Regions from separate parts of the Streptomyces sp. KL116D genome, predicted to be linked through region 1. Evidence: riboswitches for the same ligand, from Rfam matches in the RefSeq annotation. Region 1 holds a riboswitch; each other region holds the start of a gene.

Region 1 (4,448 bases):
TCGGAATGGTGTTAACCGTTTCCGCATTTATCGTGAAACGCTTTCGCGTTTTCGTGCGCCGCTCACACTTCGGCCGTCAGGCTCCGGCGTCCGTGACGCGGTCCGCGAGCTCAGCCGGCGGTCGGCTTCCGGTCGGCGGCCGGCGGTGGTGAGCAGCGCGGTGATCTCCTGGGCGAGGTCCGTGCCGAGTTCGCCCCAGCCGTCCTTGTAGCCGTAGACGCTCGCCAGGCTGCGGGCGTCGTAGTCGCCGTTCATGATGTCGATGTCGGCGGGGGTGATGAGCGACGGATGGGCGGCAGAGCAGCGCCCGAGATTCTTCAGCAACTCCCGGCGCAGAGTGCGCAGGTAGACGAAAGCGGCCCGCTGGGCTTCGACGGCGCGTCGACGCCGCGCACCAGCCACGGGCCTGGGTGGCGATACCGGTCGGGCACTTGTCCGTGTGGCACTTCTGGGCCTGGATGCAGCCGATGGACAGCATGGCCTCGCAGGCCACGTTGATCATCAATGTCGACGCCCAGGGCCGAAGGCCACCGCGGCGTTCTCCGGCAGACCGAGCTTGCCGGATTGATGAAGGTGACGTCGTCCGTCAGGCCCCGCTCGGCGAACGCGGGGTAGACGCGGGAGAAGCCCCATCCCGGGAACGGCACCGACACGGAGTCGGCGAAGTCAGCGGAGCCGCCCGGTGCCGCCCCGCCGCCGTCGATGGTCACGAAGTCGACGCCGCGGTCACCCCGCGCCATCAGCGTGGCCAGCTCCTCCCAGAAGCCCATGTCGCCCACGGCGCTCTTGATCGGCCGGCAGTCCGGTCTCGGTGGCGAGCAGTTCCACGAAGTCGAGCATCGAGTCGACGTCGTGGAAGGCGCTGTGCCGGGAGGGCGCAGTCCTTGCCCACCGGGATGCCGCGGATGCGGGCGATCTCGGGGTCACCTTCGCACCCGGCAGCATCCCGCCGAGCCCCGGCTTTGGCGCCCTGGGACAGCTTGATCTCCAGTGCCATTTCGCGGGGCGCCCGCGACCACGGCCTTGAGCTTGTCGAGGTTTGAAGGTGCCGTCGTCGTTGCGGCAGCCGAAGTACGACGTGCCGATCTGCAGGACGAGGTCACCGCCGCTGCGGTGGTACTCGGAGAGGCCGCCCTCGCCGGTGTTGTGCATCGTGCCGGCCAGCGCCGCGCCCTTGTTGAGCGCCCGTGATGGCGGGTCCCGACAGCGAACCGAAGCTCATCGCCGATATGTTCGACGCTGGCCGGCCGGAACGCCTTGGCCCGCCCGCGCGGCCCGCCAGTACCTTGGCCGAGGGCAGCGGCGCCTGCGCGGTCGTGCAGATCGGGCAGTGCCCGGCGAACGTGCGCTGCTTGATGTAGGCGTGGCCCCTGCGTGCTCGACGTCGTTGTCGGTGCCGAACCCGAAGTAGTTGTTCTCACTCTTCGCCGACGCGTAGATCCAGCTGGCGCTGGTCGCTGGCTGAACAGGCGCGTTCCTCGTCGTTGGAGGGTCACGACGTACGCCGCAGCTCAGGGCCGATCGCCTCCAGCAGGTACCGGGCGTGCCCGAGCACGGGAAGTTCCTGAGGAGCGCGTGCTTTCTTCTGGACGAGGTCGCGGGCCGCCACCAGGGCCAATCCGCCGCGGCGGCCGCACGCAGATGCTCCGAGCACGCATGAACGTTCCCTTTTCCTCGACTGCTGGATCCCCGACGCAACCGCCGTAGCGGCGGCGGACGTCATGGACGCCCGACGACGGATCCGATCGGCATGGGCCGGTGCCCGAGACGCGACGCCCCACGAGCCTAGAGGTCCGGAGCGACGGCGGACGGCTCAGCCCCTGTGCGTCAGCGCCGCGCAGCGCGGGCAGTTCTGGACTCGGGAGCGTGAGAGGATGGCCGACGATTTAAAGGCGATGGCGGACAGAGGAAGCCGGTGCGATTCCGGCGCGGTACCGCCACTGTGATCGGTGAGCCGATCCCGAAAGGCCACTGCCCGTACGGGTGGGAAGGCCGGGACCGGCGGTGACCCGAGAGCCAGGAGACTCACGCTGTCGCCTCCTCGACGGGTACCGGGGCGGATCTCCCGGTGAGAGGAGTGGGGCATGACAGGAACACCGACCGGAGTCGCGACGCCGGCCGAGGGCGCGCGGGAAGCGGCTCCGAGCCGGGTGGTGGTGTGCCGACCGTTGCTGCGGCACGGTGAAGGTGGCCGGTGACCACGCGGCGCAGACGGCACGGTTGCGGTCCGCGGTTCCCGTGCGCGTCTCGGAATGTCTGGACGTGTGCGAGCAGGCGAACGTCATCGTGGTGCAACCGTCGGCCGAGGGACGCGCCGGCGGAGCGCGTCCGGTGTGGCTCTGGGCTCGTCAACGACCCGGAGGCGACGGAGGACATCGTCACGTGGGTGCGGGAGGGCGGGCCCGGCGTCGCGCCGATGCCCGAGATCCTCGACCTGTACGTCGTCACGCCTCCCGGCGCCGGACGACACGGTGAGCGGTTCCGGTATGGAGGAGCGGGCGAGGGCGGCCTCCGCCTCTGTGGGTGACGCGCTGCGCGACGTGGCCGGACTGGGCGGATTCTTCGACCTGCCCAGCACGGCCGGCGCGGCCGGTCCGCGAAGGGCCACGCGTCGTTCGCGGACGGATTCGCCGAGCGCGCACGCGAGGTGAACCGCAGGTTCGGGACGAGCGAGGCACGCGTCGGAGTGTCGATGGTGCACCTGGGGCCCGCGGCCCGGCTGTGGTCACCACTCCTGGCGTGCACCGTCCTGCACGGGATCGTGCCCGACCTGAGGAACCTGGAATGGGTCGACGACACCTCGGCCGTCCGGTTGCAGGGGCCTTCCCGAAGGCCGCCCGGCAGGCGAACCCGCTGACGTGGCGGTCGGGGTGTACGAGCAAGTGGCCCATCCCTTTGGCGGAGTTGGAGGGCACGTTCGAGGTGAAGGTCGCGCGGCGGCCTTGACGGGAACGTCGCCTCCGCGCTCGTAGGGTCCGCCGCCGTGCTCGCTGCGAGTCCGCCCTGACGCGCGCTCGGCGGTGCTCCCGTCTGACCCGCGACCCGCTGGGCACGGGACGCCTGTGGGTACGGGCAGCGTCACCGGCCCGGATCTGACGTTCCGGCGGCGCAGCTGCTGCCTGCTCTACCGTGCCTCGAACGGCGGCAAATGCGAGTGACTGCTGCCTGTGAGCGCGGTGACGCGACGAGGCGGACCGCAAGGAGCACCGACACGATCACGAGCTCAACTGCCTGAACCTGCCCGCAATGCACGGACTGACCGACCGCCGGGAAGACGGCAGTCAGGGAGCAGCCGCGGGCAGTCAGGGAATGGCGTGCGATGCGCGTTCGTCGCGTTCCATGGAATGCGACCGCTGGAATGCCGCGACGCGGACACCACTCAACGGGGCGGGGATCAGCCGCACTTGGTGCGCAGCTCCGCGATGGCGTTCTCGAAATCGGTGAGGGATTCAAAGGCGCGGTATACGGAGGCGAACCGCATGTAAGCCACCGGATCAAGTTCGCTCAGCGGCTCGAGAACGGCCAATCCCACCTCGTGAGTGGACAGTTGCGCGCTCCCGGTGGCCCGCACGTTCTCCTCGACCTGCTGACCGAGACGGTCGAGCATGTCCTCGGTGATGGGACGGCCTTGGCACGCCTTGCGGACGCTGCTGACAATCTTGGTGCGACTGAAAGGCTTTCGGTCACTCCACTGCGCTTCACCACGAGCAGGGAGTAGGTCTCCAAAGTGGTGAAGCGCCGCTGGCACGTGGGGCACTGCCGCCGTCGGCGGATCGACGTCCCGTCGTCGGTCGCCCGGCTGTCGATGACGCGACTGTCGGGGAGCCTGCAGAAGGGCAGTACACCGTTCGTTTCCTCTCGGGATGCATGAAACGGCCGGGGCATCTTCCGCTGTCCGGCCGATCGCGCGACGACATCGATCATATCCGAACTGACCTGGGCTTATTCATCAGATCTACAAATCGGACGGCCCCTTCGGCGCGGGAGTGCCGGAGAAGTGCCGACGGGTGCCGAGCAGGTGCCGACGGGTGTCGAAGCGGGGCCGAGAATCGGAGGGGCCGAGCCGATTGCCTCTTCAGCCGAATTCCTCCCGGGTGGGCAATTGCGCGCCTGCTCCAAGCCACTGGCAACGGCCCTCCTTCGCTGCCCGGCAGCCCCGTCAGAGAGGGCGAACGCGAGTCTTGAGCAGGCAGAACGCATTGCCCTCGGGGTCGGCGAGGACGTGCGCCAGACTCGTCGCCGGTCTGCCCGACGTCGGCGGGGCGGGCCCCGAGCTTCAGGAGGCGTTCGGAGTTCGGCGTCCTGGTCGCGATCGGTGGCGTTGACGTCGATGTGCAGCCGGGGCTTGGTCTCGTCCGTCGGCTCCTCGGGGCTGAGGATGATGGTCGGCGCTGCGGGCCGCCGAACCCTTCGCGCGGCCCGATCTCGAGGCTGCCGTCCTCCTCGCG
Region 2 (4,448 bases), on a different contig from region 1:
GAAGACGTCAGGACGACGGCAGACGACGGCGGACGACGGCGGACGACGTCGGGGCCAGGACGACGACAGGGGTGGAGATGGCGCCGCAGGAGGACGTCCCCGCGGAGTTCCTGGACGGGTTCGCCCGGGTGGTGGCGGACGCCTCGGCCACCGGCCGGCGGCTGACCCGGGACGAGCTCGACGGGCGCCGCGCGCTGGGCGAGCGGGCCGCGGAGAAGGGGCTCGGCCTGCGCGATCTGGTGGCCGCGCACCTGGCGCAGCTGCGTACGGACACGGTCGGCGCCCGCGCCGGGCTCGACAGCGTCGTCACGGTCGGCGCCCAGGCGCTCGACGCGTTCGCCGAGGGCTACGAGCGGGCGCAGCGGCTCACCATGCGGCAGGAGGAGGCGGCCCGCCGCGACTTCATCGACGATCTGCTCTACGGCCGCAGCGACCTGGGCCAACTCGCCGAGCGGGCCGAGCGGTTCGGGCTGCGGCTGTCGTCCGGGCACGCCGTCGCGGTGGCCCGTGGGCCGGTCGCGTACGAGGAGGGCGGCGCGGTGTCCCGCGAGGTCGAGCGGGCGGTGATCGCCCGCTTCGGCAACCGGCACATCCTGCTGACCGCCAAGGACGGCCGGCTGGTCTGCATCGCCCCCGGCGACCAGCAGAAGGTCCTCGCCCACTTCGCCGAGCAGGCGTGCGCCGCGGGCGAGGGCGTCCAGGTCGCCGTCGGCCGCCCGCAGTCGGGCCCAGGCGGCGTCGTCCAGTCGTACGAGGAGGCGCTCAACGCGCTGGACCTGGCCGCCCGCCTCGATCTGGACGCCCCGGTGCTGCGCGCCGCCGACCTGCTCGTCTACCCGGTGCTGACCCGCGACCGGCAGGCGATGGCCGACCTCGTCCAGCACACGCTCGGCCCGCTGCGCGGGGCGCGGGGCGGGGCGCAGCCGCTGCTCGACACGCTCACGGCCTACTTCGACTCCGGCTGCGTGTCCGCCGAGGCCGCCCGCCGGCTGACCCTGAGCGTGCGCGCGTTCACCTACCGCCTGGCCCGCATCCACCAGCTCACCGGCGCCGACCCGGCCGACCCGGTGCACCGCTACGCGCTGCAGACCGCGGTGATCGGCGCCCGGCTCCTCGACTGGCCGGGCCCCGCACCCGTCCACCCGCCCGCCCCGTCCCCGAGGAGTCCGTCGTGACCCGACGCGTCCTGTTCGTCTCCCCCGCCATGAACGCCTCGCTGCGCCAGGCCCGGTTCGACGACGGGGCCGCGCTCGACGCGTCGGGGCGGGACGCCGCGCGGGCGGCGGCCGGAGCGCTGGTGACGGGCGCGGGCGCGCCGGCCGTCACGTCGGGCAGCAGGCGCTGCCGCGAGACCGCCGAGGCCCTCGGTCTCGACGCGTCGGCCGCGCCGGACGGACTGGCCGCCCAGGACATGGGGCGCTGGCGGGGCAGGACGCTCGCGGAGGTGACCGGGGCCGAACCGCTGGACGTCGCGCGGTGGCTCGACGATCCGGAGTTCGCGCCCGGTGGCGGGGAGTCGGTGGCCGGTGTGTGCGCCCGGGTGGCGCGGTGGCTCGACGCGCTGGCGGACGACGCGCAGGTGGTCGCCGTCGTGGAGCCCGAGGTGGTGCGCGCGGCCGTGGTGCACGCGCTGGGCGCGCCCGTGTCGGCGTTCTGGCGCTGCGACGTCGCGCCGCTGACGGCCACCGGGCTGAGCGGCCGGGGCGCACGCTGGAACGTGCGCCTCGGAGGACCGCTCAGCCCCGCGGATCCGTCGGACTGATCACCGGCCGGCCGGTACCGCCGGTGCGGCCGGGACCGCGGCCGGCTTCGGCTGGAGCAGGCGCTGGGCCAACTCCCCGAAGATCAGGCCGAATCCGCTCCACAGGGTGACCTGGATGGCCAGCGCGGAGAGCCGGAAGCGCCACAGCAGGGTGGCGGGGAAGTGCTCGGGCACGTCGTTGACCACGGGCAGGACGGCGAAGGCGATGCCCGTCACGACGACGAAGCCCAGCACGCCGGCCAGCGTGGCGTAGTACGTCCCGATCCGCGGGGCGAGCCGCTTGCCGAGGACGGTGGCGCCGGTCGCGAGGAGCACGCTGAGCAGGATCATCAGGAAGTAGAGGGTGGTCCGCTTGCCGATGGTGTCGGGGTTGCCGACGGCGGGCGGAGTGGCCGGGTACTTCAGGTACGGCACGACGTACACGGCCAGCAGTGCGCAGCCGGACAGCAGCAGCGCGGTCGCCCGCGGACCGAACCGGCCGGCGCGGCCGAGGGCGAAGCAGTAGGCGAGGGCGGCGATGCCGCCGAAGGCGACGCCGTAGACGAGCATGCCGGTGGCGAGGCCGGCCGTGGACTGCAGGCTCCGGGAGACGAGTTCGGCCTCCTCGCCGCCGTGCGAGTGGGCCGCGTGGGCCTCCTCGAAGCCGATGGCGCCGTCGACGCTGGGCTCGCCGAGCCAGTAGGCGATGACCAGGGCGAGCACGCCGGCCGCCAGGCCGGCGAGCATGCCCCGAACGAGCAGGTTGCGTACGGTGGTTGAGTTCATGAGCGCGCGACGTCCCTCTGGATCAGTGGCAGGGGAAGCCGAGCAGGTGGCGTGCGTCGTGCACCCATTCATGGACCCCCGCGCCACTGAACACGGAGGTGGCGCCCTGTTCGGCGCCGACGAAGTACAGCAGGACCAGCATCAGGATGCCGAAGAAGGCGGCCCAGGGGGCGATGACCTTCAGCGGGAGTTTGGCCGGCAGGACCGGCGTGGTGGCGGTCGGCTGGGCGACAGGCTGCGCCATGGCAGTGCCTCCTTGGGAGTTCGCGTCCCGTTTCGTTGGTGCACATGACGACCGTCACGGGTCTGACTCACGAGGAGCCCGGGGGCTCGTCGTTCACAGTGGCGCGACCGTGCCGGACTCTCACCGGCTTCCGTCGACCGTCGTCGATAACGACATGACGCTACCGTGTGACGCGTCCATGGCCAAGACCGGGCGGACGGCGGGCCGGGGGCGCGCGGGGCCCGGGGACCGCTCATAGTCGCAACCGGCCGGGAAGCCAAGGCGAACAAGGTCACACGGGTCGGCTCTGCTGTCGCTGTAGTCATCTCCCCTAGCATCCGAGCATGACGGTCCTGCCAGACGACGGGCTTTCCTTGGCGGCCGAGTTCCCCGACGCGACGCACGAGCAGTGGCAGCACCTGGTCGCGGGTGTCCTGCGCAAGTCGGGCAAGGAACTCTCGGCGGCCGAGGCGGAAGACGCCTTGTCCACTCCGCTCGAGGACGGGCTGCGCGCCCGCCCGCTGTACACCTCCGGGGACGCGACCACGGTCGCCTCCGGCCTGCCCGGTTTCGCGCCGTTCGTGCGCGGCGGCCGGGCCGAGGGCAATGTCGTGGGCGGCTGGGACGTGCGCCAGCGGCACGCCGTCGCCGACGCCGCGGCGGTCCTCGCCGACCTGGAGAACGGGGTCACGTCGCTGTGGCTGACCGTGGGCGGCTCCGGCGGCATCCCCGTCGAGGCGCTGCCCACCGCGCTCGACGGCGTGCTGCTGGACCTCGCCCCGATCGTCCTGGACGCGGGCGCCGAGACCGCGGCCGCCGCCGACCGGCTGCTGCGGCTGTACGCGGACGCGGGCGTCGCCGACGACGCCGCGCGCGGCAACCTGGGCGCGGACCCGCTGGGCCACGAGGCGCGCACCGGCACCGGGTACGACGACGAGGCCGTCGTCGAGCTCGCCCGCCGGTGCACCGCACGCCACCCCGGCCTGCGGGCGCTGACCGTGGACGCGCTGCCGTACCACGAGGCGGGCGGTTCGGCCGCGCAGGAGCTGGGTGCGTCGCTGGCGACCGGGGTCGCCTATCTGCGCCTGCTGACGGCGGCCGGGCTGACGGTCCGGCAGGCGCTGGCGCAGCTGGAGTTCCGGTACGCGGCGACCGCCGACCAGTTCCTGACCATCGCCAAGTTCCGGGCGGCGCGCCGGCTGTGGGCGCGCGTCGCCGAGGCCTGCGGGGCGGCCGACGCGGGTGCGCAGCGCCAGCACGCGGTGACCTCGTCGGTGATGACGACGCGCCGCGACCCGTGGGTGAACATGCTGCGGACCACCATCGCCACGCTGGCGGCGGGCGTCGGCGGCGCCGATTCCGTGACGGTGCTGCCCTTCGACGACGCGCTGGGGCTGCCGGACGCGTTCGCGCGGCGGATCGCCCGCAACACCTCGACGATCCTCATCGAGGAGTCGCACCTGGCGCGGGTCATCGACCCGGCCGGCGGCTCCGGGTACGTGGAGCGGCTCACCGACGAACTCGCCCACGCGGGCTGGGAGTTCTTCCAGCTGATCGAGCGGTCCGGCGGTCAGGCGGCCGCCCTGCGCTCCGGTCTGGTCCGCGACCGGCTCGCCGAGACCTGGGCGGCGCGCAGCGCCCGCCTGGCCCAGCGGCGTGAACCGATCACCGGTGTCAGCGAGTTCCCGCACCTGGGCG
Region 3 (4,448 bases), on a different contig from region 1:
GACTTCGTCGTACTCGGCCGCGAGGAGGACGGCAGCCTCGAGATCGGGCCGCGCGAAGGGTTCGGCGGCCCGCAGCGCCGACCATCATCCTCAGCCCCGAGGAGCCGACGGACGAGACCAAGCCCCGGCTGCACATCGACGTCAACGCCACCGATCGCGACCAGGACGCCGAACTCGAACGCCTCCTGAAGCTCGGGGCCCGCCCCGCCGACGTCGGGCAGACCGGCGACGAGTCTGGCGCACGTCCTCGCCGACCCCGAGGGCAATGCGTTCTGCCTGCTCAAGACTCGCGTTCGCCCTCTCTGACGGGGCTGCCGGGCAGCGAAGGAGGGCCGTTGCCAGTGGCTTGGAGCGGCGCGCAATTGCCCACCCGGGAGGAATTCGGCTGAAGAGGCAATCGGCTCGGCCCTCCGATTCTCGGCCCCGCTTCGACACCCGTCGGCACCCGCTCGGCACCCGTCGGCACTTCTCCGGCACTCCGCGCCGAAGGGGCCGTCCGATTTGTAGATCTGATGAATAAGCCCAGGTCAGTTCGGATATGATCGATGTCGTCGCGCGATCGGCCGGACAGCGGAAGATGCCCCGGCCGTTTCATGCATCCCGAGAGGAAACGAACGGTGTACTGCCCTTCTGCAGGCTCCCCGACAGTCGCGTCATCGACAGCCGGGCGACCGACGACGGGACGTCGATCCGCCGACGGCGGCAGTGCCCCACGTGCCAGCGGCGCTTCACCACTTTGGAGACCTACTCCCTGCTCGTGGTGAAGCGCAGTGGAGTGACCGAGCCTTTCAGTCGCACCAAGATTGTCAGCAGCGTCCGCAAGGCGTGCCAAGGCCGTCCCATCACCGAGGACATGCTCGACCGTCTCGGTCAGCAGGTCGAGGAGAACGTGCGGGCCACCGGGAGCGCGCAACTGTCCACTCACGAGGTGGGATTGGCCGTTCTCGAGCCGCTGAGCGAACTTGATCCGGTGGCTTACATGCGGTTCGCCTCCGTATACCGCGCCTTTGAATCCCTCACCGATTTCGAGAACGCCATCGCGGAGCTGCGCACCAAGTGCGGCTGATCCCCGCCCCGTTGAGTGGTGTCCGCGTCGCGGCATTCCAGCGGTCGCATTCCATGGAACGCGACGAACGCGCATCGCACGCCATTCCCTGACTGCCCGCGGCTGCTCCCTGACTGCCGTCTTCCCGGCGGTCGGTCAGTCCGTGCATTGCGGGCAGGTTCAGGCAGTTGAGCTCGTGATCGTGTCGGTGCTCCTTGCGGTCCGCCTCGTCGCGTCACCGCGCTCACAGGCAGCAGTCACTCGCATTTGCCGCCGTTCGAGGCACGGTAGAGCAGGCAGCAGCTGCGCCGCCGGAACGTCAGATCCGGGCCGGTGACGCTGCCCGTACCCACGAGGCGTCCCGTGCCCAGCGGTCGCGGGTCAGACGGAGCACCGCCGAGCGCGCGTCGGGCGGACTCGCAGCGAGCACGGCGGCGGACCCTACGAGCGCGGAGGCGACGTTCCCGTCCAGGAGCCGCCGCGCGACCTTCACCTCGAACGTGCCCTCCAACTCCGCCAAGGGATGGGCCACTTGCTCGTACACCCCGACCGCCACGTCAGCGGTTCGCCTGCCGGGCGGCCTTCGGGAGGCCCCTGCAACCGGACGGCCGAGGTGTCGTCGACCCATTCCAGGTTCCTCAGGTCGGGCACGATCCCGTGCAGGACGGTGCACGCCAGGAGTGGTGACCACAGCCGGGCCGCGGCCCCAGGTGCACCATCGACACTCCGACGCGTGCCTCGCTCGTCCCGAACCTGCGGTTCACCTCGCGTGCGCGCTCGGCGAATCCGTCCGCGAACGACGCGTGGCCCTTCGCGGACCGGCCGCGCCGGCCGTGCTGGGCAGGTCGAAGAATCCGCCCAGTCCGGCCACGTCGCGCAGCGCGTCACCCACAGAGGCGGAGGCCGCCCTCGCCCGCTCCTCCATACCGGAACCGCTCACCGTGTCGTCCGGCGCCGGGAGGCGTGACGACGTACAGGTCGAGGATCTCGGGCATCGGCGCGACGCCGGGCCCGCCCTCCCGCACCCACGTGACGATGTCCTCCGTCGCCTCCGGGTCGTTGACGAGCCCAGAGCCACACCGGACGCGCTCCGCCGGCGCGTCCCTCGGCCGACGGTTGCACCACGATGACGTTCGCCTGCTCGCACACGTCCAGACATTCCGAGACGCGCACGGGAACCGCGGACCGCAACCGTGCCGTCTGCGCCGCGTGGTCACCGGCCACCTTCACCGTGCCGCAGCAACGGTCGGCACACCACCACCCGGCTCGGAGCCGCTTCCCGCGCGCCCTCGGCCGGCGTCGCGACTCCGGTCGGTGTTCCTGTCATGCCCCACTCCTCTCACCGGGAGATCCGCCCCGGTACCCGTCGAGGAGGCGACAGCGTGAGTCTCCTGGCTCTCGGGTCACCGCCGGTCCCGGCCTTCCCACCCGTACGGGCAGTGGCCTTTCGGGATCGGCTCACCGATCACAGTGGCGGTACCGCGCCGGAATCGCACCGGCTTCCTCTGTCCGCCATCGCCTTTAAATCGTCGGCCATCCTCTCACGCTCCCGAGTCCAGAACTGCCCGCGCTGCGCGGCGCTGACGCACAGGGCTGAGCCGTCCGCCGTCGCTCCGGACCTCTAGGCTCGTGGGGCGTCGCGTCGTCGGGCACCGGCCCATGCCGGTCGGATCCGTCGTCGGGCGTCCATGACGTCCGCCGCCGCTACGGCGGTTGCGTCGGGGATCCAGCAGTCGAGGAAAGGGAACGTTCATGCGTGCTCGGAGCATCTGCGTGCGGCCGCCGCGGCGGATTGGCCCTGGTGGCGGCCCGCGACCTCGTCCAGAAGAAGCACGCGCTCCTCAGGAACTTCCCGTGCTCGGGCACGCCCGGTACCTGCTGGAGGCGATCGGCCCTGAGCTGCGGCAGTACGTCGTGACCTCCAACGACGAGGAACGCGCCTGTTCAGCCAGCGACCAGCGCAGCTGGATCTACGCGTCGGCGAAGAGTGAGAACAACTACTTCGGGTTCGGCACCGACAACGACGTCGAGCACGTGCAGGGCCACGCCTACATCAAGCAGCGCACGTTCGCCGGGCACTGCCCGATCTGCACGACCGCGCAGGCGCCGCTGCCCTCGGCCAAGGTACTGGCGGGCCGCGCGGGCGGGCCAAGGCGTTCCGGCCGGCCAGCGTCGTGAACATATCGGCGATGAGCTTCGGTTCGCTGTCGGGACCCGCCATCACGGCGCTCAACAAGGGCGCGGCGCTGGCCGGCACGATGCACAACACCGGCGAGGGCGGCCTCTCCGAGTACCACCGCAGCGGCGGTGACCTCGTCCTGCAGATCGGCACGTCGTACTTCGGCTGCCGCAACGACGACGGCACCTTCAACCTCGACAAGCTCAAGGCCGTGGTCGCGGGCGCCCCGCGAGATGGCACTGGAGATCAAGCTGTCCCAGGGCGCCAAGCCGGGGCTCGGCGGGATGCTGCCGGGTGCGAAGGTGACCCCGAGATCGCCCGCATCCGCGGCATCCCGGTGGGCAAGGACTGCGCCTCTCCCGGCACAGCGCCTTCCACGACGTCGACTCGATGCTCGACTTCGTGGAACTGCTCGCCACCGAGACCGGACTGCCGGCCGATCAAGAGCGCCGTGGGCGACATGGGCTTCTGGGAGGAGCTGGCCACGCTGATGGCGCGGGGTGACCGCGGCGTCGACTTCGTGACCATCGACGGCGGCGAGGGCGGCACCGGGCGGCTCCGCTGATCTTCGCCGACTCCGTGTCGGTGCCGTTCCGGGATGGGCTTCTCCCGCGTCTACCCCGCGTTCGCCGAGCGGGGCCTGACGGACGACGTCACCTTCATCGGGTCCGGCAAGCTCGGTCTGCCGGAGAACGCCGCGGTGGCCTTCGCCCTGGGCGTCGACATGATGATCAACGTGGCCCGCGAGGCCATGCTGTCCATCGGCTGCATCCAGGCCCAGAAGTGCCACACGGACAAGTGCCCGACCGGTATCGCCACCCAGGCCCGTGGCTGGTGCGCGGCGTCGACGCGCCGTCGAAGCCCAGCGGGCCGCTTTCGTCTACCTGCGCACTCTGCGCCGGGAGTTGCTGAAGATCTCGGGCGCTGCTCGGCGTCGCCCATCCGTCGCTCATCACCCCCGCCGACATCGACATCATGAACGGCGACTACGACGCCCGCAGCCTGGCGAGCGTCTACGGCTACAAGGACGGCTGGGGCGAACTCGGCACGGACCTCGCCCAGGAGATCACCGCGCTGCTCACCACCGCCGGCCGCCGACCGGAAGCCGACCGCCGGCTGAGCTCGCGGACCGCGTCACGGACGCCGGAGCCTGACGGCCAGGAAGTGCGGCTGCTGGTGGGTCTTGTCGTGCCGGCGGACGTCGACCTGCCGGGCCTCCGGCGT

What was found. Region 1 has a riboswitch for cobalamin ahead of RBJ77_RS23965 ((2Fe-2S) ferredoxin domain-containing protein). Riboswitches for the same ligand answer to the same signal wherever they lie in the genome.
Region 2: linked by a shared signal. The riboswitch ahead of RBJ77_RS14060 (CbtB-domain containing protein) and the one ahead of RBJ77_RS23965 ((2Fe-2S) ferredoxin domain-containing protein) in region 1 are both predicted to bind cobalamin.
Region 3: linked by a shared signal. The riboswitch ahead of RBJ77_RS32730 ((2Fe-2S) ferredoxin domain-containing protein) and the one ahead of RBJ77_RS23965 ((2Fe-2S) ferredoxin domain-containing protein) in region 1 are both predicted to bind cobalamin.

Annotation. Positions count from the first base shown of each region.
Region 1 covers NZ_JASERH010000059.1:17-4,464, forward strand. Annotated here, with positions in the region: gene RBJ77_RS23950 (hypothetical protein) at 28-324, opposite strand; partial or broken gene RBJ77_RS23955 (hypothetical protein) at 449-502, opposite strand; gene RBJ77_RS23960 (hypothetical protein) at 727-1,152, opposite strand; cobalamin riboswitch at 1,905-2,027, shown strand; partial or broken gene RBJ77_RS23965 ((2Fe-2S) ferredoxin domain-containing protein) at 2,085-2,527, shown strand; gene RBJ77_RS23970 ((2Fe-2S)-binding protein) at 3,063-3,158, shown strand; partial or broken gene nrdR (transcriptional regulator NrdR) at 3,395-3,885, opposite strand; gene RBJ77_RS23980 (VOC family protein) at 3,921-4,448, opposite strand, start outside.
Region 2 covers NZ_JASERH010000035.1:188,969-193,416, reverse strand. Annotated here, with positions in the region: gene RBJ77_RS14075 (PucR family transcriptional regulator) at 78-1,175, shown strand; gene RBJ77_RS14070 (histidine phosphatase family protein) at 1,172-1,762, shown strand; gene RBJ77_RS14065 (CbtA family protein) at 1,763-2,527, opposite strand; gene RBJ77_RS14060 (CbtB-domain containing protein) at 2,550-2,771, opposite strand; cobalamin riboswitch at 2,809-2,946, opposite strand; gene RBJ77_RS14055 (methylmalonyl-CoA mutase family protein) at 3,095-4,448, shown strand, end outside.
Region 3 covers NZ_JASERH010000084.1:144,227-148,674, reverse strand. Annotated here, with positions in the region: partial or broken gene RBJ77_RS32750 (VOC family protein) at 1-306, shown strand, start outside; gene nrdR (transcriptional regulator NrdR) at 578-1,066, shown strand; gene RBJ77_RS32740 ((2Fe-2S)-binding protein) at 1,303-1,398, opposite strand; gene RBJ77_RS32735 (hypothetical protein) at 1,365-1,577, opposite strand; partial or broken gene RBJ77_RS32730 ((2Fe-2S) ferredoxin domain-containing protein) at 1,930-2,372, opposite strand; cobalamin riboswitch at 2,430-2,552, opposite strand; gene RBJ77_RS32725 (hypothetical protein) at 2,900-3,223, shown strand; partial or broken gene RBJ77_RS32720 (glutamate synthase-related protein) at 3,235-3,528, shown strand; gene RBJ77_RS32715 (glutamate synthase-related protein) at 3,458-3,715, shown strand; gene RBJ77_RS32710 (glutamate synthase-related protein) at 3,823-4,203, shown strand; gene RBJ77_RS32705 (class I SAM-dependent methyltransferase) at 4,359-4,448, opposite strand, start outside.